DNA from 4 places in the Streptomyces sp. NPDC050564 genome. Region 2 is predicted to be linked to each of the others. Evidence: riboswitches for the same ligand, from Rfam matches in the RefSeq annotation. Region 2 holds a riboswitch; each other region holds the start of a gene.
The links. A riboswitch is a leader RNA that binds a small molecule or an ion and turns the genes downstream of it on or off. The one in region 2 is predicted to bind cyclic di-AMP.

Region 1 (6,973 bases), on a different contig from region 2:
GCGCTGCGGCACGCACACTGGTGGCAGCGGAAGTGGGTGCGGTACGGCGCGCTGATCGCGTTGCTCGCGATCAGCGGGCTCGTGATCCTGGCCCTCGTCCGCGAACAGACCGGCACCGAGGGCTTTCTGGTCGGCCTCGGCCTCGCCGTGTTCCCCGTGCCGCTCCTCATGGCCGCCTTCCGGTGGCTGGACCGGGTCGAGCCCGGGCCCTGGCGGAACCTGCTCTTCTCCTTCGCCTGGGGCGCCTGCGCGGCCGCGCTGATAGCGATCGTCGCCAACAGCTTCGCGACCAGATGGATAGCGACCGCGACCGCCGATCCCTCCAGCGCCGACACCCTCGGCGCGACCGTCATAGCGCCCATCGTCGAGGAGTCCGCGAAGGCGGCGGCCGTGCTGCTGGTCTTCCTCTTCCGCAGACGGGACTTCACCGGGATCGTCGACGGGGTGGTGATAGCCGGGGTCACCGCCACCGGCTTCGCGTTCACCGAGAACATCCTCTACCTCGGCACCGCCTTCGGCACCGACCAGCTCAGCGGCGAGAGCGGGCTCGCGTCCGTCACCGCCGCGACCTTCTTCGTCCGCGTGGTGATGTCGCCCTTCGCGCACCCGCTGTTCACCGTGCTGACCGGCATCGGCTTCGGCATCGCGGCCCTGTCCGCCGAACGCCAGCATCTGCGCCGCGTCCTGCTCCCCCTCACCGGACTGCTGCTCGCCATGGGCATGCACTCCGCCTGGAACAGCTCGTCGAGCTTCGGGGAGTACGGGTTCTTCGCGGTGTACGCCGCGTTCATGGTGCCCGTGTTCGGCCTGCTGACCTGGCTGGCCGTCTGGACGCGGCAGCGTGAGCTGCGCACCGTGCGCACGGAACTGCCCGCGTACGCCGTCGCCGGGTGGCTGACCGCGCCCGAGCCGTATGTGCTCGGTTCGATGCGGGCGCGGCGGCTCGCCCGCGAGTGGGCCGGACACCACTTCGGGAAGGCCGCGGCTCGCTCGGTCGCGGAGTATGAGGCGTACGCGACCTCGCTGGCGTTTCTGCGGCACCGGGGGCGCCGGGGGCGCGCGGGTGCCGACTTCGTCGTGCGGGAGCGGGAGTTGCTCGACGAGCTGTGGCGCCGCCGGGAGGTGGCCCGCCCGGCCCTGTCCTACGCGGCCCGGGCCACGGCCCCGGTGGTCCCGGTACCCCCACCATGGCCCGCGCACGGCTACGCGTACACGTACAGCCCCTACGGAGCCGCGGCCACCCCATATCCCGCGTACAACCCGTACCGCACGTAGTTCTTTCGCCCCCTCCGCCCCTGCCCGTCCCGCCCCTGCCCGTCCCGTCCCTGGGGGCTGCCGCCCCCAGACCCCCGCTCAAAAGATCGTGCAGTTCCCCGCAGCCGAAAGGCTGGTACGGGAATGGGCAGGGGCGGAGGGGGCGTAGAAACAACCGCTTACGCCGACGCCTCCGTCAGCTTGCTCAGCTCCCCGTCCGTCAGGACCAGGTCCGCCACCCCGAGCAGCGCCGGCAGCTGCTCGGGCGTCCGCGCCGAAGCAATCGGCGCCGCGACCGTCGGCTGGGCGGCCAGCCATGCGAGGGCGACCGTGGCGACCTCGGCGTCATGGGCCTGGGCGACCTCGTCGAGGGCGGCGAGCACGCGAAGCCCGCGCTCCGTCTCGAGGTGCTTGGCCGCGCCCTGCGCCCGCGCCGAGTCCACCGTCGCTCCCGGCCGGTACTTGCCGGTGAGGAATCCGGAGGCGAGGGCGAAGTACGGGACGGCCGCCAGACCGGAGCGGGACGCGATGTCGCGCAGCGCGCCCTCGTACGTATCGCGCGAGACGAGGTTGTAGTGCGGCTGGAGGGCGACGTACCGCGCGAGCCCCTCGCGGTCGGAGAACTCCAGGGACTCCCGGAGCCGCTCGGGCGAGATGTTGGACGCGGCGATGTGACGCACCTTGCCCGCCTTCACCAGCTCGTCGAGCGCGCCGATGATCTCCTCGACCGGCACCTCGGGCTTGTCGAAGTGCGTGTAGTAGAGGTCGATGCAGTCGGTGCCCAGGCGGCGCAGGGACGCGTCGGCCGCGGCCTTGATGTTGGCGCCGGACAGCCCCGGATACTCGGGGTGCTGGCTGACTTTGGTGGCGACCACGACATCCGAACGGTTGCCGCGCGCCTTGAGCCACTTGCCGATGATGGTCTCGGACTCGCCGCCCTTGTTGCCCTCGATCCACGCCGAGTACGAGTCGGCCGTGTCGAGGAAGTTGCCGCCGGCGGCCGCGTACGCGTCGAGCACGGCGAAGGACTGGGCCTCGTCGGCGGTCCAGCCGAACACGTTGCCGCCGAGGGAGAGCGGGAAGACCTCGAGGTCGGAGGAACCAAGCTTGCGCAGAGAAGTCATGCTCAACTTCAACACCCGTACCGGATGGGTGTATTCCACACGCGATTACCCGCCCGATTACCCGCACGCCCCGCACGACTGCGCACACGCCTGACCGGCAGCCCTGACGTCGGGGGGTTGTCGTCAGGACCACCGGGGATCAGGAGAACGTACGTGTCAGGGGGTGAGGCCCTTGCCGAGCAGCCACGCCATCGGGTCGATCGCGTCGCCGCCGTCGGGGTGGACCTCCAGGTGCAGGTGCGGCCCGGTGACGTTGCCCGTCGCGCCCACGCGCCCGATCACGTCACCCGTGGCGACCTTCTGGCCCACGTTGACGCTGATCGACGACTGGTGGCAGAACCACAGCTCCGTACCGTCGTCGAGGGTGAGGACCGTGCGGTAGCCGTAGGCGCCGGCCCAGCCCGCCTCCGTGACGGTGCCGCTGTGGATCGCCTTGATCAGCGTGCCGGTGGGCGCGGCGAAGTCGAGACCGGTGTGGTAACCGGAGGACCACATGGAGCCGGCGTCGCCGAAGCGGCCGGTCAGCGTGTACGAGGAGGTGGGCAGCGAGTAGCTCTTGGCGAGCTCGGCGAGACGCTTGGCCTCGGCAGCCTTCTTGGCCGCCTCGTCCGCCTGCTTCTTCGCGGCGGCGGCCTTGGCCTCGGCGTCGTCCTGCTGCTTGGCGGCGAGCGCGACGGCCTGCTTCGCGGCGGCGGTCTCGGCGGCGTCCTTGGCCGCACTGTCGACCTGGTCCTGCTGCGACTCGGCCTGCTGCATGATGCGGGCGCGCAGTGCCTCGCCCGCGTCGGTGGTGCCCTGCGCGGAGTCGGCGCCGGTCAGACCGGCGCTGGTGAGCGGGGTGGTGGAGCCCTTCGGCGTGCTGGAGCCGCCGTCGGATATCAGAGCCTTGGCGGACTCGGTGACCGACGACAGGTCGGGCAGCGAGATCGACACCGGCGACTTGCCGGGCGCCGCGGTGGCCATGCCGCCCGCGCCGACGGCGGCGATGACGCCTACGCCGAGAACCGTGGAGCTGCGGGCGAGTCCTCCGCCGCGCTGCTTGCTGACGCGGTGCCGGCCGCGGACGGGACGGACGGAATCCTCAGTGGGATTCCACTCCTCCCAGGGACCCTCGTCGTTGCCGTACGCGTAGCCGAAGGGCTGTGTGTCGTCGGGCGCGAACGAGGTTTGCTGGGCAGGCCGGTTGGACGCCACGTGGGCGTGCTCCTTTCCTTCCTTCTCGCCTACCGGGTTAGCTGACGGGTTCGGAGCAGGAAGGTCTCCTACGCGCGTCCACCACGGTTTCTCCACCGTGAAAGACGCTCGATTCACCCCAAGTTGGTGGTTCCCCGGTTCCCTTGCGGAATTCGGCGCGTGCGCACGGAGCCGCCTCTTGTGACGGCTGGGACGACCGCGCTGCGTTATCGAACGTTAATAGACCCGGGTACCGGATTCCAAGCTGTTCGGACTGATCGTTAACGCTTTTGGCCAGGACTTTGGGGTCACCACCGGCCTAAATCGGGCGAGTTGACCACGCTCCATAAACATCGATTCAGTTGACGGTGCGTCAGTTGTTATGCGGAGGGACACCGTCCGATCACCCCTCGTGACAACGATCAAGAACGCCGTACGGACGACTCGTCGGGAAGCCGCGGAGGCGACTCCCAAGAACGCCGCACGGCCAGCAACGCCATGTCGTCCGTCGTGCCGTCCCCCGTGTGCCGGCGGACCTCCTCGGCGAGGGCGGCCAGCAGGGCGTCCGGCCCGGGGAAGACGCGTCCCGCGAGGCGCGCGGCGGGATCGTAGAAGCCCCCGCGCCGGTCGCGGGCTTCGGACAGGCCATCGGTATGGAGGAGCAGCGTCGCGCCCTGCGGGAACTTGGCCTGCATCGCCCGGTCGGGCCAGGTGCCCAACTCGCCCATGCCGAGCGGCAGCGCGGGATCCTCGGCGTCGAGTGTGACGAGCGTGCCGTCCGCATGCAGCAGCAGCGGCGGCGGATGGCCGCGGTTGACGAACCGTACGACGTCCTCGCCGTGCGGGATCTCCGCGAGTACGGCCGTGGTGAACCCCTCGAAGGCGTCGAGGCCCTCGCGCCGGGTGCCCTCGCGCGCCAGCGCCCGTTCCAGGCGCTGCGCGACCGCCTCCAGCGTCGCCTCCTGCTCGGCCGCCTCCCGGAACGCCCCGATGACGACGGCGACGGCGCCCACCGCGCCCATGCCCTTGCCGCGCACGTCGCCCACGACCAGCCGTACGCCGTGCGGGGAGTCCTGCACCGCGTACAGGTCGCCGCCGATGAACGCGTCCGCCTGCGCGGCCTCGTAGCGCGCCGCGATCTCGAGGCCGCCGATCCGCTCGTCGGGTTCCGGCAGCACGGCGCGCTGGGCGGACTCGGCGATCTCCCGGACCGTGGCGAGCCGTGCGTCGCTGCGGCGGACGAGAATGTTGATGACGACGGCCAGGACGCCGGCCGTCGCCACCGTCACCACTTCGGTGACGGAGTCGACGTCCAGGACGATGCCGAGCCTGATGTGGATCGCGAACACCGCGGTGATGGCCGCGAGGCCGGTGAGCACCGTGCCGCGCAGTGAGTAGAGGGGCGCGGCCACCAGCGGCGCGGCCGTGAAGAGGGGGGCCGCGGTGAAGTCGGACGGCATGAAGTAGTCGTAGAAGGCCCCGACGACGATGAGCAGCGCGGGAAGCGCCCGGACGAAGGCGCGCGCCTTCGAGATCCTGTGCCGGCCGGGTTCCCCGCGGCCGGGCCGCGGGGTGCTCCCGAGGCCGGGGGTGGGCATGGGGTCGCCGGACAGCCGTCCACCGGACCGGTCGTACGGGCCCTGGGCCCGCTGCTCGCCTGTTTGCTGCCCCACTCATCCAGGTTTCCCGGAGCGGGGGCAGCGGGCGACCCGTGTGGACCGACCGGGGGATGCGGAGAGGAGGGGGATGTGCGGAGCCGTGGTGACCGGCACACACCAAGGGCCGGAACTCGTGAATCCGAGTTCCGGCCCTTGGCCTTCAGTAGCGGGGACAGGATTTGAACCTGCGACCTCTGGGTTATGAGCCCAGCGAGCTACCGAGCTGCTCCACCCCGCGTCGTTGAAACCAGTGTACGCCATCCGTAGGACCCGAAGCACACACGTTTAAACGCGCCCCCGTGCGGGCCCCAGCGGCAGGTGTCGGCAGGATTCACAAAAGGTGCCGGTTGGGCTCCTTGGCCCGCTCCTCGTACTCCGGGAGTACGACCACGTCGGCGCCCTCGGCCACGAGGAGTCCGTTCCCGTCGGCCCCGGCGACGAACGTGTCGGGCTCCCGCCAGGCGGTGACCACCCGCCGTACCCCCGCGTCGAGAATCAGCCGGGCACACGGGGCGGGCCGGGAGGCTCGCCGGGCGCAGGGCTCCAGACTGCTGTAGACCGTGGCCGAGCCGAGGCGCGGATCGGCGGGGTCGATCTTGGCGAGCGCCGCCTCCTCGGCATGCACCACGGAGTCGCCGCCCTCACGGGAGTACCCGCGCGCCAGCTCGGTCCCATCGGCGGCCACCACCACCGCGCCCACGCTGAACGCGGTCTCCGAGGGCGGGCACAACGCGGCAAGCTCGCAGGCGAGCGTCAGCCAGTGCCGGTCCGCGGCGGCGGCGAGCCGCCCGACGCCGGGCGCCGTGGGGACGTACCGGATGAGGACGACGTCCCCGACGGCCCGCGTCTCCATCAGCCGCATCCGCCCGGGGGGATACGCCCCGGGACCGAACAGCCGCGGTGCGTCCGGCTCCCCGACGAAGAGCGGCGCGACGGCGAGCTGCAGTTCGTCCGCGAGCTCCTCGCGCATCAGCTGGGTGTGGACCCGTCCGCCCCCTTCGACCATGAGGCGCCGCACACCTCGTACGTCATGAAGGTGTTCCAGGAGCACACGCCAATCGAGCTCGGGACCGGTCGACACGATGTCGACGCCGAGCCCGTCGTCGAGTCCGCGCAGGGCGTCGGTCGCCCTCGCGGCGCCCTTGTCCGTCGTGTAGACGATCTTCTCGCCACCCGTGTGCCAGAACTGGGCCGCCGGGTCGAGGTCGCCGGACCCGCTGACGGTCACCTTCAGCGGGTACTCGGGGCGGCCGGCGGCCACCCGGGCCGCGCGGCGCCTGGCCGAGTTGACCAGGAGCCGGGGATTGTCCGAGCGGATCGTGCCCGCGCCGACCAGGATCGCGTCGCTGGACGCCCGCACCTCGTCGACCCGGTCGAAGTCGGCCGGGCCCGAGAGCAGCAGCCGCTCGGGGCCTGTGTCGTCCAGGAAGCCGTCGAGGGAGACGGCGGCGGACAACAGGACGTAGGGGTGGGGCATGGGGGCGCACCCTCCGGCTCGCGGTGGCCCGTACGGTTCACGGACTCACGATGGCTCGTACGGTTCACGGACTCAGGATGACTCGTACGGTTGACTCAAGGCCTGTGGTTCAACTTTTAAACAATACCTAGACTGGCGACATGACGACCCGCTGGCTCTCCCCCGCCGAACAGCGCGCCTGGCGCTCGTACGTCTCCGCCTCCTCGCTCCTGGAGGACGCGATCGACCGCCGGCTCCAGGCGGAAGCGGGCATGCCCCACCTCTACTACTCCGTCCTGGCCATGCTG
Region 2 (6,973 bases):
GACCAGTTCGCCGCGCTCCTCCCCGTCCGGGAGGAGTTCGTCGTCGGCCACCCGCTGGGCTGTCACCGCCGCCGGATCCCCGACCGAACCGTCTTCGAGCACGTCGTGCTCGCGCTGGTCCATGGTTCCGGCTACGAGCGGATCTCCACACCCGGATGCTCGGACCGCACCATCCGCCGACGCCTCAAAGAGTGGTCCCGGCAGGGGATTTCCAAAGCGCTGCACGCTCTCGCCCTGGACGCCTACGACCGGATGATCGGCCTCGACCTTGGCGAGATCTCGGTGGACGGCTGCATCACCAAGGCCCCGTCCGGCGGGGAGAAGGCCGGCCGCTCGCCGGTCGACCGGGGCAAGCAGGGGCTGAAGCGCTCCGCCGCCTGCGACGCCCGCGGCGTCCCGCTGGGGATCGTCTCCGAGGGGGCCAATAGGCATGACTCGCCACTGCTCGGACTGACCCTGGACGCCGCGCAGGAGCAGGTCGGCATGCTGCCGGACACCGTGAACGTCAACCTCGACCGGGACTACGACAGCATCAAGTCCCGTGCGTTGATAGCCGAGTTGGGGTTCACTGCCGAGATCGCCCGCAAGGGTGTGCCCGCCCCGATCCAGGCCAGCAGGCGCTGGCCCGTCGAGCGCACGCATTCGTGGATGAACGGCTACGGCAAGCTTCGGCGCTGCACCGAGAGAAACGGCAGGGTCGTGGACTTCTACCTCTACCTCGCCGCTACCCTCGTCACACTTCGCATGCTGATCTGGCAGGCACGCAGCCGCTACCGCTGGGATGGCCGACCCATCAGCCGCCGCCTCAAGTGATCCATTTGCCGGTCGGTCTTAGTCGCGTCAGCTGCCGTGGGGGATGAACCGGCCGACTGCCTTCCACGCGGCCGGAACCCGACGGTGGCGGACGGCCGCGGAGGCTCCCGCGCGTGGCGAGAGAACCGCCTGAGGCTGCCAGTCGCAGAGCGTTGAGGGTCCCTCGGGAAGTAGGTCGCCTCCGGCCCTGTCGTGCTCCTTGAGAGCGACGCTGATCAGCGTGAGCAGGAGCGCCACATCGGCGTCGCAGTCCAGCAGCACGGTGATCCACGAAGAGCCGGGGTGCACCCGCACAGCGGTGCTGTGTTGCAGGTGCGGGAGCAGCCGATGGACGGCCGCATGCGTGAGATGCAGGTCCGCGGCGTCGTCGGAGTGGAAGTGGACGATGTCGTGCCCCGACGTCCCGAAGGCGCGCCCTGCGGCGCATCGGGGTGAGCCACTTATCAGGTTCGGCCATGACTCCAGTTGGGTCATGGCGCGATCGGCCACGGTCATGCGCACCATGGTCGCGCACTATTCACCCTGCCAACTACCCCTCTTCACCCTCAGCTTGGTCAGCCGGCTGTTCCGTGCCCCTCACGATCCCTGAGCGGCCCCGCGCACCGACGCCGCAGTGCTCACGCGGGCCGCGCCGCGCTGTGGATCGCCGAGGCTCCGGCGTAGAAGATCGACTCCTCGCGCACGTATGCCCCCGGGCTCGGCGCGTGGATCATCATGCTGTCGCCGATGTAGAGGCCGACGTGGCTGATGTCGCCGTAGAAGAAGATCAGGTCGCCGGGCCGGATGTCGGCGAGGGGGATGGCCGTACCGACGGTCGCCTGATCGCGCGCGGTGCGCGGGAGTGCGACCCCTGCGGTTCTCCAGGCGGCCTGGGTGAGGCCCGAGCAGTCGTACGAGCCCGGTCCGGACGCGCCCCAGACACATGGCCTGCCGATCTGTCCACGGGCGAAGGCGAGTACCTTCGCGGCTTTGCTGCCGTACCCGGTGTCCGAGGCGCTGTCCGCGCCGATGGGCACGACCGCGGCGATGGAGGTGGTGGTGCCGAGAGCGGCCGATTGCTGCGGCTGCCATTCCTCTTCGGGCCGGAGAGGAGTCGGTTGCTCGTAGGCACGCCAGGAGTCTTCCGCCGGCCGGGATTCGATCGCGGGGACGGCGGCTGTCAGCTGCGGGGTGTGCAGGGAGAGCAACTCGCGGGCCACCGCGAGCTTCTGCTGGATCTGCTCCTTGGAAGTCTTCAACGAGGCCGAGGGCCGACCCGGTTCCGCGGCGGGTGCCGGCAGGGCCTTGGCGACTTCCTGCCGTGTCCGCGGCGCGGCCGGCAGCGCCGCGACGGCGCCGGAGGTCAACTCCGCCACCGGACCCGCAGTCACTCCGGCGACAGGCCCGGCGGTCAACTCCGGGACGGGCCGGGCGGCCGACTCCAGCCCACGGCGGGCGAGTCCGTCCGCCGGACGTTCCACCGGACGTGTGGGCCGTGCCTCGGCCGGGCGCTTCGGCATCCTGTCGGCCGGCAGCCTCGCCGGGACGGTCGGCCCCAACTGCGCGCGCGCCACGTCGAACCATTGCCTGGTGACGTCGTCGAGGGCGGGATCGCTGGGCCTGCGCCGGCTGTCGAGCGCAGGGTTGAGGCTCCTGCGCGTTCCCGTGGACATCGCACGGGTGGCGTTGTAGTTTCCGGTGGCGGTCTCGGCCTGGTCGTAGAGGCTGCTGATCCGCTGCCGCACCTCTTCGCGGCTCGGTCCGTCCGCTGCGGGCGGCGTGGCGTCGGGAGCCATGGGGGACGCACTCCTTCCGTATTCCGCCTACCGAGTCGGCTGTCGGGTTCGGGCGGACGGTTCGCGGAAGGCATGCCCTACGGCCCTTGCCCTGCTGGGCAGTTGGGCCGATTCACCCCAAAGTCGGTCGGGTTCCCGGCCCCGGCTGCCACGGGGGCGCACCGGACTCGGCGGAGGCCGCGCGACCCGGCGGGGTTCGCCGGAGGCAGTCGTGCGGTCCGCCCGTCAACCTAGCCAATTTGTGTGCCTCGTGTGAAGGTTGAAGTGCGAAGTGTCCGATATGTATTTGTGACCTTCGCCGTACTGGCCGCCCCGGCCCGAGCGGTTGGTGTGACCCTGCCGGCGTGCTCGCATTCTCCGCCTTGTGTGTGTACACGATGGTCCGCCTGCCCCGAGCTCGTCGCCTGGCTCGGGGCGCCAACGACGCATGACAGTTCAGCTCGGCGTGCGACCGCGACTCTCGGCATGAGATGCGCGGTCACGTCATCGGCTGCATCGACGGCCCGGAGTGCTGCAGTCCTGGCAGCGGCCAGCTCTGGAACGGAGTCAGAACGGCCAGGATCAGGAACGCCACGCCCACCGCGGTGCTGAATGCCGGTCCGAGCCGCCACAGCTTCTCCATGAAGATGACGACCGCGAGTGCGGCCATCGCCGCGATGTTCATGGTGCCCAGCGGGATGAGGACGATCATGAGCCCCCAGCAGCAGCCCACGCAGTAGAGCCCATGGTGGGCCCCGACGTGCAGGTCACGGGCGCCCGGCCGGTAGCCGCCATGGTGCAGCCGATCGTGCCGCAGCCGTTCTGTCCCGCAGCACCTGGCCCACCTGCGAGGACGGGGGTGAACCGAGGGGATGACCCGCGTCAGCGAGCGGATGAACCACCGCTATGACCCGGCCTGTCGTGCGGCTGCGCGGTGACCGCACCCACCGGCGCCGCCGCCCCGAAGGCGTCCGCCGGCGAGGCGCCTGCCCGGCGCGACCACACGTCGGCCCCTTCGAAGCGACTCATAAGATGACCTTATGAGGTCATAGGCCCGGCCCGACTACTGACTTAGGTTTGCCTTAGCTTAGGCTTCCCGGCGAGTACGTCTGTCACCGCTCGAAGGGAACTGATCATGCCTCGCCCCCTGCGGGTAGCCATTGTCGGAGCCGGCCCCGCCGGGATCTACGCCGCCGACGCGTTGCTGAAATCCGCGGCGGCTGCCGAGCCAGGCGTGTCGATCGACCTCTTCGAGCGGATGCCGGCCCCGTTCGGACTGATCCGCTACGGCGTCGCTCCTGACCACCCCCGCATCAAGGGCATCGTCACGGCCCTGCACCAGGTGCTCGACAAGCCGCAGATCCGCCTCTTCGGCAATGTCGACTACCCGGGGGACATCAACCTGGACGACCTGCGCGCCTTCTACGACGCGGTGATCTTCTCCACGGGTGCGACGGCCGACCGGGCGCTCGACATACCCGGCATCGACCTCGACGGCTCGTACGGCGCGGCGGACTTCGTCTCCTGGTACGACGGGCACCCGGACGTGCCCCGGACCTGGCCGCTCGAGGCGGAGAAGGTCGCCGTCCTCGGCGTCGGCAACGTCGCGCTCGACGTGGCGCGCATCCTGGCCAAGACCGCGGACGAACTGCTGTCGACCGAGATCCCGCCGAACGTCTACGACGGCCTGAAGGCCAACAAGGCCCTGGAGGTCCATGTCTTCGGCCGCCGTGGCCCGGCGCAGGCGAAGTTCAGCCCGATGGAGCTGCGGGAGCTGGACCACTCCCCGAACATCGAGGTCATCGTCGACCCCGAGGACATCGACTACGACGACGGCTCGATCGCGACCCGGCGGGGCAACAAGCAGGCCGACATGGTCGCCAAGACCCTGGAGAACTGGGCCATCCGCGATGCCGGCGACCGCCCGCACAAGCTGTTCCTGCACCTCTTCGAGTCGCCGTCCGAGATCCTCGGGGAGGACGGCGAGGTCGTCGGTCTGCGCACCGAGCGCACCGCCCTCGACGGCACGGGCAACGTCAAGGGCACCGGCGAGTTCAAGGACTGGGATGTCACCGCGGTCTACCGTGCCGTGGGCTACCTGTCCGACGAACTGCCCAAGCTGCCCTGGGACGTCGAGTCCGGCACCGTCCCCGACCAGGGCGGCCGGGTGATCGAGGAGAACGGCGAGCACCTGCAGTCGACGTACGTCACCGGCTGGATCCGGCGCGGCCCCGTGGGGCTGATCGGCCACACCAAGGGTGACGCCAACGAGACGGTCGCCAGTCTGCTGGACGATCACGCGAACGGCCGTCTGCACACACCCGCTTCGCCCGTTCCCGAGGCCGTGGACGCGTTCCTCGGCGAGCGCGGCGTCCGCTTCACCACGTGGGAGGGCTGGCACCGGCTGGACGCCGCGGAGAAGGCCCTTGGCGAGCCGCAGGGCCGCGAGCGCGTGAAGATCGTCGAGCGCGAGGACATGCTCGACGCGAGCGGCGCGTAGGACCGACCCTTCCTGCCGAGATGCAGGGGTGGATCGATGACTGACGGACAGTCAGTCGTCGATCCACCCGCGGGTCACCCCGGCGGTCACCGAAAACCCACCTGACCCCACCGCCCGACTCGCCTATCGTCAACGTGATTTCCGGCGGACGCCTCGGCTCATCGGCAGGGACGACGGCGGTGACGAAGTGGAGGGTGAGGGTGCGCTACCGAGAGCTGGGACGCGGTGGGGTGTCGGTGTCCGAGATCGGTTATGGGGCATGGGGGATCGGTGAGTCCGCCTGGGTCGGCGCCTCGGAGGACGAATCCGTACGTGCCCTGCACCGCGCCATCGATCTCGGCGTGAACTTCATCGACACCGCGCGCGGCTACGGCGAGAGCGAGCGGATCGTCGGCCGGGTCGTGCGTGAGCGGGCCGATGACGAGGTGCTCGTCGCGACCAAGGTGCCGCCGAGGAACCGTAGGTGGCCGGCGCCCGACGGGCTGGACCCCGCCGAGACATTTCCGGGCGAGCACATCCGCGACAGCCTGGAGAGCAGTCTGCGCGCCAGTGGCCTCGACCACTTCGACGTACTGCAGTTCCACGTCTGGAGCGACGACTGGGTCGGCCGGGGCGACTGGCTGGAGACGATCACGCAGCTGAAGCAGGAGGGGAAGATCCGCCTCTTCGGTGTGTCCATCAACGATCACCAGCCGGACAACGCCCTCGCCCTCGTCCGCAGCGGCGCCGTCGACTGTGTGCAGGTCATCTACAACGTCTTCGATCAGGCTCCGGCCGACGCGCTGCTGCCGGCCTGCGAGGAGCACCGCGTCGGTGTCATCGTGCGGGTCGCGCTGGACGAGGGCGGCCTCACCGGTCGGATCACCGCCGGCACCACGTTCCCCGAGGGCGACTGGCGCAACCGTTACTTCCGCGGGGACCGGGCGGCGCAGGTCGAGCGGCGGGTGGCCGCGATCGTCGCCGACCTCGGCATCGCCCCCGACGAGATGGCCGAGACCGCGCTGCGGTTCGTGCTGAGTTCGCCGGCGGTCTCCACCGTCATCCCGGGCATGCGCAGCGTACGCAACGTCGTGCGCAACACGGCCCTGAGCGACGGACGGCCGCTCACCGCCGAGCAGCTCACCGTGCTGGCCAAGCACCGATGGCAGCGCAACTTCTACTCCTGATCCGTCGGAGCCGTCGATCCGCCGGAGCCGCCGATCCGCCCATGCGTGGGAGCCGCGGGCCAGCCCGGTCGCGTGGGATTTCGAGATTTCCGGGAGAAGCTGTCGATCCAGCTGCGTCCTGTTCGACGCACGGGTGAGAGCGGGAAACGACGAACCCAAGGAGCACGGCCATGCCCCAGCTGCGCGTACACAACCTCACCGTCTCGCTGGACGGCTTCGCCGCCGGCCCTCATCAGCGTCTGGAGCACCCGCTCGGTGAGGGCTTCGAAGCCATGCACGAGTGGATGTTCGCCGCGATGCGGGACCGCGCCGACGGCAAGAGCGGGATCGACGTCGAGTACGTCGAGCGGAGCGAGGAGAACATCGGCGCCACGATCATGGGCCGCAACATGTTCGGGCCGCAGCGCGGGCCGTGGCAGGACGAGTCGTGGAGGGGCTGGTGGGGCGACAACCCGCCGTACCACAACGACGTGTTCGTGCACACGCACCACCTGCGGCCGTCGCTGCCGATGGAAGGCGGGACCACGTTCCACTTCACCGACGAGCCCATCGAGAGGGTGCTGGATCGGGCCTTCGACGCCGCGGCGGGCAAGGACGTGCGCATCGGCGGAGGGGCGGCCACGGTTCAGCAGTATCTGCGCGCGGGGCTGATCGACGAGCTGCACCTGGCCATCGTCCCGAAACTCATCGGCAGCGGTGAGCGCCTGTTCGACAACCTGGGGGACGGAAACGACGGCTAC
Region 3 (6,973 bases), on a different contig from region 2:
CGCCTCGGTGACTCCGCGCATGTGCTCGCACCGGGCGACAGCGCGCACTTCGACTCGCTCACCCCGCACCGCATCGCCGCCGCGGATCGCGGCGGAGCCGAGCTCCTCTTCGTACACACCCTGCTGCAGAGCCCCACCGCCGCGCTGTGCCTCGGCCCGGCGACGGGGCACCCGACCTCGGGAGAGACGTCATGACCGAACCCACGGAACCCGGCACGCGACGGTCCATGGAGGAGCGCTTCCCGCGCGCCCTGTGGATACGGCTGATCATTTACATCGCCGTAGGCCATGTCTTCGCGGCCTTCATCTACCTGCTGTTCACGCTGGGCGCGCAGAGCCACTAGGTCGCTTCGGGGCTCAGTCCAGCAGGCGCTCGCGCAGGCGCTCCCGCAGTTCGGGGGTGATGCGCAGCGCCTGCTCCAGGTAGGGATCGGCGCCGCCCCAGGTCTGCTCGATCGTCTCGAAGGCCGCCGTCAGGTATTCGGCGCGTGCGTCGAACAGCGGGCTGAGCAGCTCCATGACCTCCGGGGAGTACGCGGCGGCCGAGCTGCTGCTGCGGTGCACCTTGTAGCGGCGGTGCGTGGCGTTCGACTCCAGGTAGTCGGCCACGATCGCGTCGCGCTCGACGCCCAGGGCGAGGAGGGTCACGGCTATCGACAGGCCCGCGCGGTCCTTGCCCGCCGCGCAGTGCATCAGCGCGGGCACGCTGTCCTCGGCCAGCGCGTGCAGCACCTGGGAGTGCTCGGCCGTGCGCTGCGCGATGATCGTGCGGTACGAGTTGATCATGCGGTTGGCGGCCTTGCCGTCCCCGAGGATCGAGCGGAGCTGGTCGATCTCGCCGTCGCGGACCATCTTCCAGAACTCAGCGCCGTCGGCCGGGTCGGTCAGCGGAAGATTCACGTTCCGCACGCCCGGCAGCTCGACGTCCGGGCCCTCCAGCTTCTGGTCCGAGGCATTGCGGAAGTCAAAGATCGTGTGGAGGCCCAGGGAGGAGAGGAACGCGGCGTCCTCTTCGGTGGCGTGCGCCAGGTGGCCGCTGCGGAACAGCTGTCCCTGCTTCACGCGCCGGCCGTCCACGGTGGGCAGGCCGCCCACGTCCCGGAAGTTGCGCACGCCTGCCAGCTCGGGCTCGGTCGACGGGACCTGCTGCGTCACTGGGGCTCCTCCCCTTCGGCCGTCGGCGCTGCTCGGCTTGGCTCGGCGGCGCTTGGCGCTTGTGTGCGGGTTGCGCTCTCGACCATACGACATGGGTTCCTGGGGCAATGAGTTGTCCACAGACGTTGCCTTCGAGACACCGGCCCATGATGATGTTGGCGTCTGATCGCACCTGTTCGAATCTGTGGGGGACTGATGATCGAAGTCGGCGTGGACGTTCGTACCTGGCTTCTTTCGGGGCCGACGAGCAGCTACGCACTGCGGCTCACCGAACGCGACGAATTGCTGCACCTGCACTGGGGCCCGCGGATCGCACTCGCCGACGCCGAGGCGCTCGCCGCGCTGCCCGCGCCTCAGTACTGGCCCTTCGAGTCCCCGCTCGACGGGCGCGAGGAGTACCCGGTCGAGGGCGGCCCGCGCTTCGTACGGCCCGCCCTTTCCCTGCGCACGGACGAGCGCCGCGGTACGGAGTGGCGCTTCGAGGCACACGAGACGGAGGGCGACGAGCTGCGCCTGCGTTTCTCGGACTCCGGGCTCGCCATCACGCTGCACTACCGGATGCGCGGCGACGTCGTCGAGCGCTGGGTGACGCTCGCCAACGAGGGCCCCGCTTTGGAGCTGCTGCGCGCGGACTCCGCGACCTGGACGCTGCCGGAGCGCGACGGCTGGCGGCTGTCCCAGCTGCACGGGCGATGGGCGGCCGAGTCCCGGCTCGTACGCGCACCCCTCACCTACGGTGAGAAGGTCATCGGCAGTCGGCGCGGACACACCGGGCACCAGCATCTGCCCTGGGTCGCGCTCGACAGCGGGGCGACCGAGGAGGGCGGCGAGGTGTACGGGTGCGCGCTCGGTTGGTCGGGCTCGTGGCGGATCTGCGTGGCCCAACTTCCCGACGCGCGCGTGCAGATCTCCGGCGGCGCGGGGTATGACGACTCCGGACTGCTGCGCCTGGAGCCGGGGGAGTCGTTCACGACCCCCGTCTTCGCCGGACTGTGGAGCGACGGCGGCTTCGGCGGAGCGAGCCGCGCCTGGCACGCCTACCAGCGCGCGTACGTCATCCCTGACGCGGACGAGGACCGGCCGGTGCTCTTCAATTCCTGGGAGGCCACCACCTTCGACATCTCCGAGGAGCAGCAGGGGGTGCTCGCGCGCCGGGCCGCGGCGATGGGTGTCGAGCTGTTCGTGGTCGACGACGGCTGGTTCGGGGCGCGCACCAGCGACCGGGCCGGGCTCGGTGACTGGACCCCCAATCCGGACCGCTTCCCGGCAGGGCTCAAGCCGCTCGGTGACTATGTGCACGCGCTGGGCATGCGGTTCGGGATCTGGGTCGAGCCGGAAATGGTCAATCCGAACAGCGAGCTCTATCGTGCGCACCCCGACTGGGTGCAGTTCCAACCGGGGCGAATCAGGACGGAATACCGCAATCAGCTCGTACTGAACCTCGCTCGCCCGGACGTTCAGGAGTACCTCTGGGAGCAGCTCGACGGCCTGCTCTCCAGCGCTCCGATCGACTACGTGAAGTGGGATTTCAACCGCTGCTTCACGGACGCGGGTTGGCCCGGCGAGCGCTACCCGCAGAAGCTGTGGGTCGAGCACGTGGAGGCCCTGTATGCCCTGCTCGACCGGCTGCGTGCCGCGCACCCCGGGGTCGCCTTCGAGTCCTGCTCGGGTGGTGGCGGCCGTATTGACCTCGGCATCATGGCGCGTACGGACCAGGTGTGGACCTCCGACAACACCGACCCGCTCGACCGGCTCGCCATTCAGCACGGATTCAGTCAGATCCACCCGGCCCGGATCATGGCCGCCTGGGTCACGGACAGCCCGAACACGCAGCTCAACGGCAGGGTCAGCTCGCTGCGCTTTCGCTTCGTGAGCGCCATGGCCGGGGTGCTCGGCGTCGGTGGCGACCTGAGCGAGTGGAGTGAGCAGGAGCTGGCCGAGGCGCGGGGGTGGGTGGATCTCTACAAGGAGATCCGGCCCGTCGTGCAGCGCGGCGACCTCTACCGGTTGCGGCCCCCGGAGGGTGGGCTGAGTGCGGTGCAGTACGTCCACGGCGATGAGACCGTCGTCCTCGCCTGGCTTCAGGCCCAGCGTCACGGCGAGCCGGTCGCCCCGCTCCGGCTGCGCGGACTCGACCCGACAGAAGCGTATGAATGCCGCGAAACGGGCAAAGTGCACCGGGGTGCGGTGCTCCTGCATCACGGGTTGCGGACAGGGCTGCGAGGGGACCTTGATGCGACGGTTATTCGAATGCGTCGCATGTGAGCGATCTGTCCGAATTGACGCCTTCATCCCAAGTAGCCCTGGAATAAAGCATCGTGGGTAGAGGTGCGTGAGGAGCGTCATATTCGTGACGATGTGTTGCGACCGCCCTTTCTCAATCCGCCCCCATTCCCGGGCGGGTTGAGAGGTCGGAAAGATCGACGATCCACGGAGGGTGACCGGAATTCCGTGATGGATCAAGAAGGGCGTGTGCACAGAAAAGCCACATGGTTGTGAATGCGTTCTCATCTCGCTTACGTTCAGCCTCAATCCGGACGGACGCCCAATCCTGCCGCCGCCCGGAATCCGCACACTCACCCGCATACGGCAGGAGCGGGGGACCCACAGGTTCCGTGCCTGTTCCGGTCTCCGGAACGGCTAGGGGTATAGCCGTGCAATTGCACGGCCGGGCATCTCCAGCCCGCACCCGACAGCTCACCTCGCAGGCGCCGGAGAGGAATTCGTCATGCCCGCGAAGGGTAAGCACCGCCGTCCCAAGTCTCAGCGTTTCACCCGCTCGATCGCCGTGGCCGGAACCGGCGGCGCCGCGCTCGCGCTGCCTCTGATGGGGGTCACCGGCGCCCATGCCGCAACCCCGACGGCCTCCGTCGCGCAGAGCGTCGAGAAGCCCGCGGAGAAGACCGCCGCCGCTCCCGCCGCGGCGAAGAAGGCGGCCGGAATCAAGACGTACGCGGTGAAGGCCGGCGACTCCCTCGTCAAGATCGCCGACAAGCAGCACGTCAGCGGTGGCTGGAAGAAGCTCTACTCCGACAACCGCTCGGTCGTCGGCAGCGACCCGTCGCTGATCCACCCGGGGCTGAAACTGACGATCGGCAAGAAGGCCGCCTCCGGCAGCGCCACCCGGTCGTCGGCCAAGCCGGCGCCTTCGGCCGCGAAGGCCACCAAGGCCGACGTGACCACCAACGCCGCGTCCACCAGCAGCAATTCCGGCTATACCCTGCCCGTCGTGGGCGCGACCGTCGGCACCGGCTACAAGGTGGCCGGCAGCATGTGGTCCAGCGGCTACCACACCGGCGTGGACTTCGTGGTCCCGACCGGCACCACGATCAAGGCGATCGCCGCGGGCACCGTCGTTTCGGCCGGCTGGGGCGGCGCCTACGGCAACCAGGTCGTCCTCCAGCACGCCGACGGCCGGTACTCCCAGTACGCCCACATGTCCTCGCTCTCCGTCTCGGCGGGCCAGACCGTGACCGAGGGCCAGCAGATCGGCCTCTCCGGCGCGACCGGCAACGTCACGGGACCGCACCTGCACTTCGAGATCCGCACCACGCCGAACTACGGCTCGGACGTGGACCCCGTCGGGTACCTGCGCTCGCACGGTGTCGCCGTCGGCTGACGCGTCTCCCTCGCCTCCAAGGGCCGGACCCCACGATCCCCGGGGTTCGGCCCTTGGTGTTTCCTGTGGGATTCATGATCGGCACATTGCGGCCGTATGGCAGGCGTGCGCGAGGTATCGACAGACGTGCGCCAGTGCCCCCACAGTGATCTCTGCAAGCGCTTTCTGCCGCTCCGGAGGTCCCTGCTTCGCCTGGTGGCCGTCCGGCTCGTCGCTCTCCTCGACCGCAAGGGTGCACTGACGCGTGAGACCTCGAAGACTTGGAGTGATCACCGCCGCCGACATCGTCCCGTCCCACCCCGGCTGCGAATACTGGACCTCCACGGCCGACGTCACCCGGCCCGGCGCGGGCCTCTTCAACGTCCAGGACGGCAAGGTCTCCACGACCACGCCCAGCGTCAACTTCCGCATCTGGTGGGACGGTGACAAGGGGTCGGAACTCCTCGACTGCACGCCCGTCGACAAGTGGGACCCGAAGACCGAGACCAGCACGAGGCTCTTCGCCCCCTCGGGCGTCGTCTCGGGCGCCCGCAACGCGACCCCCTTCTACGGTGACGTCCTCGGCGACTGGCGTGAGGAGGTCCTCGCCGAGACGAGCGACCACACCGCGCTGCGCCTCTGCGCCACCACCGAACCGGCGAACACCCGCCTCTACACGCTCGCCCAGAACCCCGAGTACCGCCTCGGCCGGACCGTACGCGGCTATCTCCAGTCGACGTACACGGAGTACTACCTGGGTGCCGAGACCCGACGGGTGCCGAAACCCGCGATCACCTCGACCTCTCGTACGGAAGGTGCCTCATGACGACCCGCAGAGCCTTTGGAGCCCTGGCCGCCGGTACCGCCCTGTCCGCGCTGCTCCCGGCCACCGCCGCGAGCGCCTCGCCGCGCCACCGGCGCGGACTGATCGCCGCCGACGACTTCCGGCACGGGCTCGGCCGGTGGGCCACCGAACTGCAGGACGGCGGCACGGTCACCGCCTCGCGGGGTCTCCTCGAGATGGACGTACCGAGCGGCGCGACGGTCTGGTTCAAGGAGAAGCTCGAAGGGCCGTACGTCATCGAATACACGGCCACCCCCGTCTTCGAAGGCGGGGTCAACGACCGGGTCTCCGACCTGAACAACTTCTGGAACGCCGTCGACGTACGCTCCCCGGACGACCTCTTCGCCACGCCCCGGGGCGGCGCCCTCGCCGAGTACGACTACCTCAAGACCTACTACGTGGGATACGGCGCCAACACCAACACCACCACACGGCTGCGCCGGTACGTCGGCGAGGCCGGCGTCCGTCCGCTGATCTACGACTACACGCAGCCGCTGCTCGTGGCGAACGAGCCGAACCATGTGCGGATCGTCTCCGACGGCTTCGTGGTGCGATGGTGGAACAACGGGCAGTTGGTCTTCGACTACACCGACCCGCAGCCCTACATAAGTGGGCACTTCGCGTTCCGCACCGTGTGGAGCCACTTCCGGATCGCCGACTTCCGTGTGTGGCGGCTCCCTCAACGCCCCTGAGCAGGGGCTTATTCCGGAATTGGACAATACTTTAGGCGTGGCTTATCTCACCATCCGTCAACCCTTGCCTACGGTCGCGTAGCTCACATCCGAAGGTGAATCATGGGCCGACGTGGCAGACGATTCGAAGAGTGACAACAGATCAGTGATCGGGTCGTACGTGGCGGTGGGGGACAGCTTCACCGAGGGCGTCGGCGACCCCGGTCCTGACGGGGCCTTCGTCGGTTGGGCCGACCGGTTCGCGGTACTTCTCGCGGACCGTCGGCCAGAAGGCGACTTCAACTACACCAATCTCGCCGTACGCGGCAAACTTCTCGACCAGATCGTCGAGGACCAGCTCCAACGCGCCAAGGAACTCGCGCCGGACCTGGTCTCCTTCTCCGCGGGCGGCAACGACATCATCCGGCCCGGCACCGACCCCGACGAGGTCGCGGAGCGCTTCGAGCGCGCGATCGCCGAACTCACCTCCACCGTCGGCACCGTCCTGGTGACCACCGGCTTCGACACCCGTGGCGTACCCGTGCTGAAGCATCTGCGCGGCAAGATCGCCACCTACAACGGACATGTGCGCGCCATCGCGGACCGCTACGGCTGTCCGGTACTCGACCTGTGGTCCCTCAAGACGATCCAGGACCGCCGTGCCTGGGACGGCGACCGGCTGCATCTGTCGCCCGAGGGGCACAC
Region 4 (6,973 bases), on a different contig from region 2:
GGGACAAGGACACGGGCGCCCTGTCCACCCCCGTCCTCCGCTCGTACGTGATGGACGCGCACCTCCCGGCGACGGTGTACCCGGAGCTCCCCGGCCGCTGGGTGGGCGACCCGGCCTGGCCCTCCCCCTCCGTCACCCCCGTTTCGTACGCCCTCCAGGGCGACCCGGTGGTGATCCGCTCTCCCCAGCACACGGGGGCGGACGCGGGCCGCTTCTTCCCTCTCGGGAACGACGCGGACCTGCCCCCGGACCAACGGGAGGAGGACGCGAGATCCGCCTGCTTCGAATTCGAAGTACCGGAAGAGACCTGGGTTCTGGGCCGTCCGAGAGTCCGGCTGCGGCTGACGTCCTCGGTTCCCCGGGGTCAGGTGATCGCCCGCCTGTGTGATGTGGCCCCCCACGGAGCCTCGACACTCGTCACCCGGGGTGTACTGAACCTGTCAAAGCGTCACGGCCGTGACCAGGCGGTTCCCTGGAAACCGGGTGCTACGGAAGAGGTGGTTTTCGACCTGAACGGCATCGGCTACGCGTTCCCGCCGGGCCACCGCATCCGCCTCGCCGTCTCCTCCGCGTACTGGCCCTGGATCTGGCCGCAGCCGGGCTCGGAGGCCGGTTTCACCCTGGACCCGACGGGCAGCCTGCTGGAACTCCCGGTAAGGACACGGGAGTCGACGCCCTCCATCACGTTCGAGGAACCGGAGCAGTCCGAACCGCTCGGGGTCATCGTCCCGACGACGCTGGACGAACCCCGCCCGGAACGCCTGGTGGTCCGCGACGTGGCCGCCAGCGCCTGGCGCCTGGAGGTCGACCCACGCTACGGCGGCACCCGCGTCTACCCCGACGGCCTCGAATTCACCGAGAACGCGCTGGAGACATACACCATCAACGACTTCCACCCCCTCTCCGCTCGCGCCCGCTCGACGTGGTCGATCCGACTGCACCGCCCGGACCTGCCCTGGGACGCGCGTATCTCGACGACCTCCGAAATCACCTGCGACACCGAGGACTTCACCACCTCCAACGAGGTCATCTGCAAGGACGGCGACGAGGTGGTCTTCCACCGCACCTGGGAGAAGCGGATCCCCCGAACGGCGGGCTAGGTCCTGTCGTCGAACTCCCGCCTGCCCCGCGGCGCCCGCCCTCCGGGCGGACGACGGGAGTTCGACGACAGGATCTAGAAGGCCGGGGTGCCGTAGGGAACCCTGAGCCCATGGCGCAGACGCGGACCGAGGAATTCCTGATGGACCTCGACGAGGGCATGCTCGCCTACTTCCGCGAGATGGCCCACGAGATGGTCACGCGCTTCGGGATCTCACGGGCGGAAGCCGTCGCGAGGATCAACTGGGCATACCAGGGACGGGAGTTCGGGCCGTACCCCGACCTGATGTGCCACGAACTCCCCGAATACTGGGGCTACGGCCTCTACTTCAAGCCCAACGCGGGCCGCCTCCCCGACGACGACCGCGACACGGGCCTCTCCGTGTGGGAAGTGCGCCCGGCTCCTCCCCGGCATTCCCCGGCCTGGACACTCGATGCGTAATGTCCGAATTAAAAGCATTGCCGCTTTGATGGGCCTTGGTCGCGTGAATTGGGTCACGTCCGAGTTGCCCCGGCGTCGCACCCCATGACCTCGATTCCCCCTTCGCGAAAGGCAAGTTGAGGATCACATTCCGCCATAATCGGGCAATTCATCCCTCCCTTTTCCGAGGTTAAAGCGGACTGAGCCATGAATTCGGGTCTTGTTCCCGACATGTGCTCTCGCATACGTTCGCCCCGATCCGAGCGGATCGCCGAATCCTGCCGCCGCTCGGAAACCCACCCACCCACGCACGGCAGGAGCGGGGGACCCAGGTAAGCCGCCGGTCCGTACTTCGGAACGGCTAGGGGTGAAGCCGCGCCCAGCGCGCGGCCGGGCACCTCCCGCCCGAACCCGACAGCTCACCTCGCAGGCGCCGGAGAGGAATGTCGTCATGCCCGCACCAGGCAAGCACTGCCGCCGCAAGACCAGCAGCCCGTTCACCCGCGGCATGATCGCCGCCGGCGCGAGCGGAGCCGCGCTCGCCCTCCCCCTCGTGTGCGCGACCAGCGCGCACGCCGCCCAGCCGACGCAGGCGCCGCAGGTCACGAAGGCTGCCGCGGTCACGATCAACGACGTCCAGCTCGTCACCTACAAGGTGGTCGCGGGCGACACCCTGTCCAAGATCGCGCAGAAGTTCCCGCAGAGCGGCGGCTGGCAGAAGCTGTACGACGCCAACCGCGCGGTGATCGGTGCGAACCCGGCGGTCCTCCCCCCGGGCCTGACGCTGACGGTGGGCACGAAGACCGTGAAGCTGGGCTCGGCGCCCAAGGCGAGCACCACGTCCGCGACGCCGGCCGCCCCCGCCTCCACGAAGACATACGCCAACAATCTGGACGGCTGGATCAAGCAGTCGCTGGACATCATGGGCAAGGCGCACATTCCGGGCACCTACAACGGCATCCACCGCAACGTCATGCGCGAGTCCTCCGGCAACCCCCGAGCCATCAACAACTGGGACTCCAACGCCGCCGCCGGCATCCCGTCCAAGGGTCTCCTCCAGGTCATCGACCCGACCTTCAAGGCGTACCACGTCCCCGGCACCTCGATGGACCCCTACGACCCGGTCGCGAACATCACGGCCGCGTGCAACTACGCGGCGGCGAAGTACGGCTCGATCGACAACGTCAACGGCGCCTACTGAGACACGCTCTCGCGGGCCCTCCCCTGGGCCCCGAAGAGCCGCTCCAGCACCACCGCGATCCCATCCTCCTCGTTCGACAGGGTCACCTCGTCGGCCACCGCCTTCAGCTCCGGGTGGGCGTTGGCCATGGCGACGCCATGGGCGGCCCAGTCGAACATGGGGATGTCGTTGGGCATGTCGCCGAAGGCGAGGGTGGTGGCGGGGCTGAGACCGAGGTGGGCGGCGGCGAGGGCGAGCCCCGTCGCCTTGGTCACGCCGCATGGCTGGAGTTCGACGGTACCCGGCCCCGACATGGTGACCGTCGCCAGCGAACCGACCGCTCCCCGCGCCGCCGACGCCAACTCGTCGTCGGACAGCGAAGGGTGACGGAGCAAAACCTTGCTGATGGGCTCCGACCAGAGGTCGTCGCGGCGCGGCACCCGCACGGCCGGCAGCGTCGGATGCGGCATGACATACCCCGGCTCGATGAGCGTCAGGCCGTCCACACCGTCCTGGTCCACCGCCGCGTAGAGCAGCCCGACCTCCGCCTCGATCTTGCCGAGCGCGGTTTCCGCCAGTTCCCTGTCCAGGGTCACCGACCAGAGCAGACGGTGCGCCCCGGCGTCGTACAACTGCGCCCCCTGTCCGCACACCGCCAGTCCCTGGCCGCCGAGTTCGTCCAGGAGCGGTCGGACTCTCGGCGCCGGCCGTCCCGTCACCACCAGATGCTGGGCACCCTCGGCCGTGGCTCTCGCCAACGCGGCGCGCGACCGGTCGGAGAGTGTGTCGTCGCCGCGCAGCAGCGTTCCGTCCAGGTCAGTGGCGATGAGTGAATATGCAGTCGGAGCGGCCATGATCCGAAGAATACGGATCGAACGTCTCATCGGCCCGGCGCGAACCGGACGACGTCCGGTATCCCGTCAGCAACGCCGTTCACCGCACGGACGGTATGGGTGGTACGGGCCTTATCTGCCGTACTGACCGCGGGTGTTCCACTCCCGTCCACACCGACGCAGGCCACCGTGTCTACGTCCAACGACCGTTCCTGGATGCGGAGTTGGCCTGCCGCGAGCCGCGGGCGGGACGAGAGCCCCGAGCCGCACCGATGTGATGCGACGGTCAGGGGGCGCACCCATGGGCAAGGGCGCCCCCTGCCCCCGACTCACCCGTGCGCAGCCACCAAGTGCTTGGCCAGCCGCGGTGAAGCGAGCTCCGTCCCGCACACGAACCGCATCACCGGCCCGTACGAGGCCGCCGCCGGCAACCCCGTGAAGTACAACCCGGGCACGGACGACCGATACCCCGCGCCGAGTTTCGGCGTCCCCCGGCTGACCGCGAGCGCGGTACGGAGCTCGTGTCCGAGGAAGTCCATCGCGGCGATGTCGACGCGATAGCCGGTCGCGGCAATGACGTGGTCGGCCGGCAGCTCCTCGGTCCGGCCGCCGTGGGTCTGGACGGAGAGGACGGGGTGGCCACCGCGGGCGTCGGCGCGGACGATCCTGGACACCTCACGGACATCGACCTTGCCCTCGAAGCGGTCGCGCAGCCACCAGGCGCCGAGCGGACCGAGCACACGGCGGACCAGGTAGTGCCGGGCCTGCGCGGGCAGATAGCGGTAGGGCTGTGGGTAGTAGCTCAGCGCCCACAGGGACCAGGCGCGACCGAAGGGCGACTCGGGACGCAGCCTGGGCTGCTGCCACGGGGGTGCGCCGAAGTCGACGGCGCCCTTGCCGCGGGACACCACCCGTACCTGCGCTCCCGCCTCCGCCGCGAGCGCGGCCGTCTCCAGCGCGGACTGGCCGGCGCCGACGACGATGAGCTCCTTGCCCGAGAACCGGGTCAGGTCATGGTTCTGGGAGCTGTGGGAGACAGGGCCCGTGGGGGTGGGTCCGTCGGCCGCCGCTGCCGCGAGCTCGGCGGGAAGATGGGCGAGTCCGGACAGACCGGTGGCCACCACGACCGCCCGCGCCGTGAACAACTCCCCTGAATCCAGCTTGAGTTCGAAGCCGCCGGAGCCATTACGGCCGTCCTTGCGGTCGACCGAGACGACCCGCACCCGCTCCAGCTCGGGCACCAGCTTCTGCTGGAACCACTCCCCGTACGCGATGAACGTCTCGACCGGGATGATGTCCTCGTCCGTGACCAGCCGCCGTATCCCCGCCGCGTCGCAGTAGTCGACGAGCGTGTGCCCGCGCTGCGGGGCGTCGATGCTGGAGGCGACCGGGGTCGACTTGAGGAGCATCCCCTCGGGCATGTGATCGCGCCAGCTCACCATGGGCTCGCCGAAGACACGCACCGGGACACCGCGCGCCCGCAGATGGGCGGCGGTGGACAGGCCGAATGGCCCGGCACCGATGACTGCTACCGGATGAATCACGAAGTCCCCTCCCCAGGACGTACTACGTCTACTTCGCGGTGGAACTGTTGGTGCTGCCACGGCGGTTGGTCCGCCACAGCTGATACAGATGCTTCGCGCCCGGCCGCACGAAACGCGCGAGCATCGTGAAGAACGGCCGCAGGTCGTCACCCGCGAGCCACGCCAGCTCCGTACCGCTCGCGCGAGCCGGCGCGTGCGGTGTCGTATAGCCGCTGCGCCGGTAGGCGAGCAGGGCCGGCAGGTCGATGTTCTCCACGATGTAGCGGTGACCGGCCCGCTGTTCCCCCTCTGGAACGGTGCGCCCGGTCAGATCCAGATGCATGGCACGGACGACGTCGATCCCCGACTCGTTCTCGAAGAGCCGGAACTGCGCGCCCATCCGCGGGTTGAAGTCAAGCAGCTTGTACTGTCCGTCGCGCCTGTCGAAGCGCAGGTCGAGGTCGATGACGCCGCTGAAGCCGATCTGTTTGATGAAACGCGCGGCGAGGTCCGCGAGTTCCGGATTGTCGACGACGTACGCATTCGCCGTCATTCCCGCGTGCGGCGGCCAGGAGCGGACTTTCACGCCCGTGAACATCGCGAGCGGCGTCGAGTCCGCGTCGAAGTACGCGTGCACGATCCAGTCCTCGGCCTCCTCTCTCGGCAGGTACTCCTGGAGGATCACACCCGGTTGCGCGCCCCAGTCCCGGGCGAGTGTCAGCAGCCCCTCGCGGGTCGTGATCCGCGTCGTCCCGTTCACCGCAGGCCGACTGCGGCGCACGAACGCCTCGCGGTTCTTGGCGACGAGCGGGAAGCGGGCGCTCTCGGCGAACGCGAGGATCTCCTCGTACGACTGGGGAAAGGCCGCCTGCGGGCTGGGGATACCGTGTTCCGCGCACAGTTCGTGCAGCCCCTGCTTGCTGGCGAGGCGGCGCGGCAGCTTGGCGTCGACGCGCGGAAAGAGAAAACGGTCCCCCAACTCGTCCTGGTGCTCGGCGATCAGCACGGCGGCCTCTTCGTCCGTCGGGACGAGCACCGTCGGCCGCCCGATCCGCTGCCCGATCCGCAGTAACCCCTCGACGAGCCGCTCCGGTTCCTCCGTTCCGGTGGTCGGCCAGACGAAGGCACGCCGCAGATAGCGTGAGGCCGCAGCGGGCGTGTAACGGTCCTCGGTGATCGCATACATCGGTATGCCGAGCCGGCCCAGACTGCGGATGGCGCCCACTCCACCGTGGTGCAGCGGGTAGTCGCCGAACTTCACGATGAGGCCCGGAACCTCCCGGTCGGCGTCGACCGGCACACTGCTGGAGCTCCTGGCCACGGGTCCCCCCACGCGTCCCCCCTACGGACCGGACCCACCCCGTCCGTGTCCCCCAAAGGGACGCTAAGCCGGAATTGCCGCGTCCGACAAGACCAATTCGGACATTGCAAACTCTTTAGGCACTGCCACAGGGCACGGTCACTCCCCCGTAACGTGTGCCCCGACCACATGGAACACATGAATCACATGGCGAGTACAAATCCGAAAGTGAGGCAGCACCCGATGCCCCCCTTCGATGTCCCCGAGGGCGATCCCTTCGGCCCGCACAACCTTCCGTACGGCGTCTTCAGCCGGGTGGACTCGTCCGAGCGAACCGTCGGCGTCCGGCTCGGCGACCACGTGCTCGACGCGGGCGCGGCGGCCCGTGCCCTCGGCTCCCCGTACGCGGAGCTGCTGGCACAGCCGACCCTGAACCCGCTGCTCGCGGCGGGCCGCACCGCCTGGTCCGACGTACGGCGCGCGCTCACGGCCTGGGTGACGGTCCCGGCCCACCGGGAGACCCTCGCACCCCACCTCCACCCCCTCTCCGAGGTGACCCTGCACCTCCCCTTCGAGGTGGCGGACTACGTCGACTTCTACGCCTCCGAGAACCACGCC

Region 1: it holds a riboswitch for cyclic di-AMP, as region 2 does, so the genes downstream of both, ACIBK0_RS22590 (M23 family metallopeptidase) here and ACIBK0_RS34560 (NlpC/P60 family protein) in region 2, are expected to answer to the same signal.
Region 3: it holds a riboswitch for cyclic di-AMP, as region 2 does, so the genes downstream of both, ACIBK0_RS15520 (peptidoglycan DD-metalloendopeptidase family protein) here and ACIBK0_RS34560 (NlpC/P60 family protein) in region 2, are expected to answer to the same signal.
Region 4: it holds a riboswitch for cyclic di-AMP, as region 2 does, so the genes downstream of both, ACIBK0_RS24770 (transglycosylase SLT domain-containing protein) here and ACIBK0_RS34560 (NlpC/P60 family protein) in region 2, are expected to answer to the same signal.

The regions. Positions count from the first base shown of each region.
Region 1 covers NZ_JBITGS010000014.1:24,967-31,939, forward strand. Annotated here, with positions in the region: gene ACIBK0_RS22580 (PrsW family intramembrane metalloprotease) at 1-1,275, shown strand, start outside; gene ACIBK0_RS22585 (aldo/keto reductase) at 1,434-2,378, opposite strand; gene ACIBK0_RS22590 (M23 family metallopeptidase) at 2,535-3,572, opposite strand; cyclic di-AMP (ydaO/yuaA leader) riboswitch at 3,584-3,740, opposite strand; gene ACIBK0_RS22595 (PP2C family protein-serine/threonine phosphatase) at 3,974-5,149, opposite strand; tRNA gene ACIBK0_RS22600 (tRNA-Met) at 5,374-5,447, opposite strand; gene ACIBK0_RS22605 (dihydrofolate reductase family protein) at 5,541-6,686, opposite strand; gene ACIBK0_RS22610 (MarR family winged helix-turn-helix transcriptional regulator) at 6,827-6,973, shown strand, end outside.
Region 2 covers NZ_JBITGS010000026.1:111,730-118,702, forward strand. Annotated here, with positions in the region: gene ACIBK0_RS34550 (IS5 family transposase) at 1-813, shown strand, start outside; gene ACIBK0_RS34555 (luciferase family protein) at 841-1,308, opposite strand; gene ACIBK0_RS34560 (NlpC/P60 family protein) at 1,431-2,588, opposite strand; cyclic di-AMP (ydaO/yuaA leader) riboswitch at 2,597-2,757, opposite strand; partial or broken gene ACIBK0_RS34565 (DUF2182 domain-containing protein) at 3,067-3,384, opposite strand; gene ACIBK0_RS34570 (FAD-dependent oxidoreductase) at 3,703-5,067, shown strand; gene ACIBK0_RS34575 (aldo/keto reductase) at 5,268-6,233, shown strand; gene ACIBK0_RS34580 (dihydrofolate reductase family protein) at 6,404-6,973, shown strand, end outside.
Region 3 covers NZ_JBITGS010000008.1:254,460-261,432, reverse strand. Annotated here, with positions in the region: gene ACIBK0_RS15540 (helix-turn-helix domain-containing protein) at 1-195, shown strand, start outside; gene ACIBK0_RS15535 (DUF6126 family protein) at 228-344, shown strand; gene ACIBK0_RS15530 (tyrosine-protein phosphatase) at 358-1,155, opposite strand; gene ACIBK0_RS15525 (alpha-galactosidase) at 1,351-3,420, shown strand; cyclic di-AMP (ydaO/yuaA leader) riboswitch at 3,704-3,879, shown strand; gene ACIBK0_RS15520 (peptidoglycan DD-metalloendopeptidase family protein) at 3,884-4,774, shown strand; gene ACIBK0_RS15515 (hypothetical protein) at 5,019-5,579, shown strand; gene ACIBK0_RS15510 (DUF6250 domain-containing protein) at 5,576-6,289, shown strand; gene ACIBK0_RS15505 (SGNH/GDSL hydrolase family protein) at 6,435-6,973, shown strand, end outside.
Region 4 covers NZ_JBITGS010000015.1:213,805-220,777, reverse strand. Annotated here, with positions in the region: gene ACIBK0_RS24780 (CocE/NonD family hydrolase) at 1-1,100, shown strand, start outside; gene ACIBK0_RS24775 (hypothetical protein) at 1,211-1,540, shown strand; cyclic di-AMP (ydaO/yuaA leader) riboswitch at 1,811-1,967, shown strand; gene ACIBK0_RS24770 (transglycosylase SLT domain-containing protein) at 1,971-2,720, shown strand; gene ACIBK0_RS24765 (HAD family hydrolase) at 2,714-3,553, opposite strand; gene ACIBK0_RS24760 (FAD-dependent oxidoreductase) at 3,862-5,076, opposite strand; gene ACIBK0_RS24755 (ATP-grasp domain-containing protein) at 5,105-6,376, opposite strand; gene fahA (fumarylacetoacetase) at 6,599-6,973, shown strand, end outside.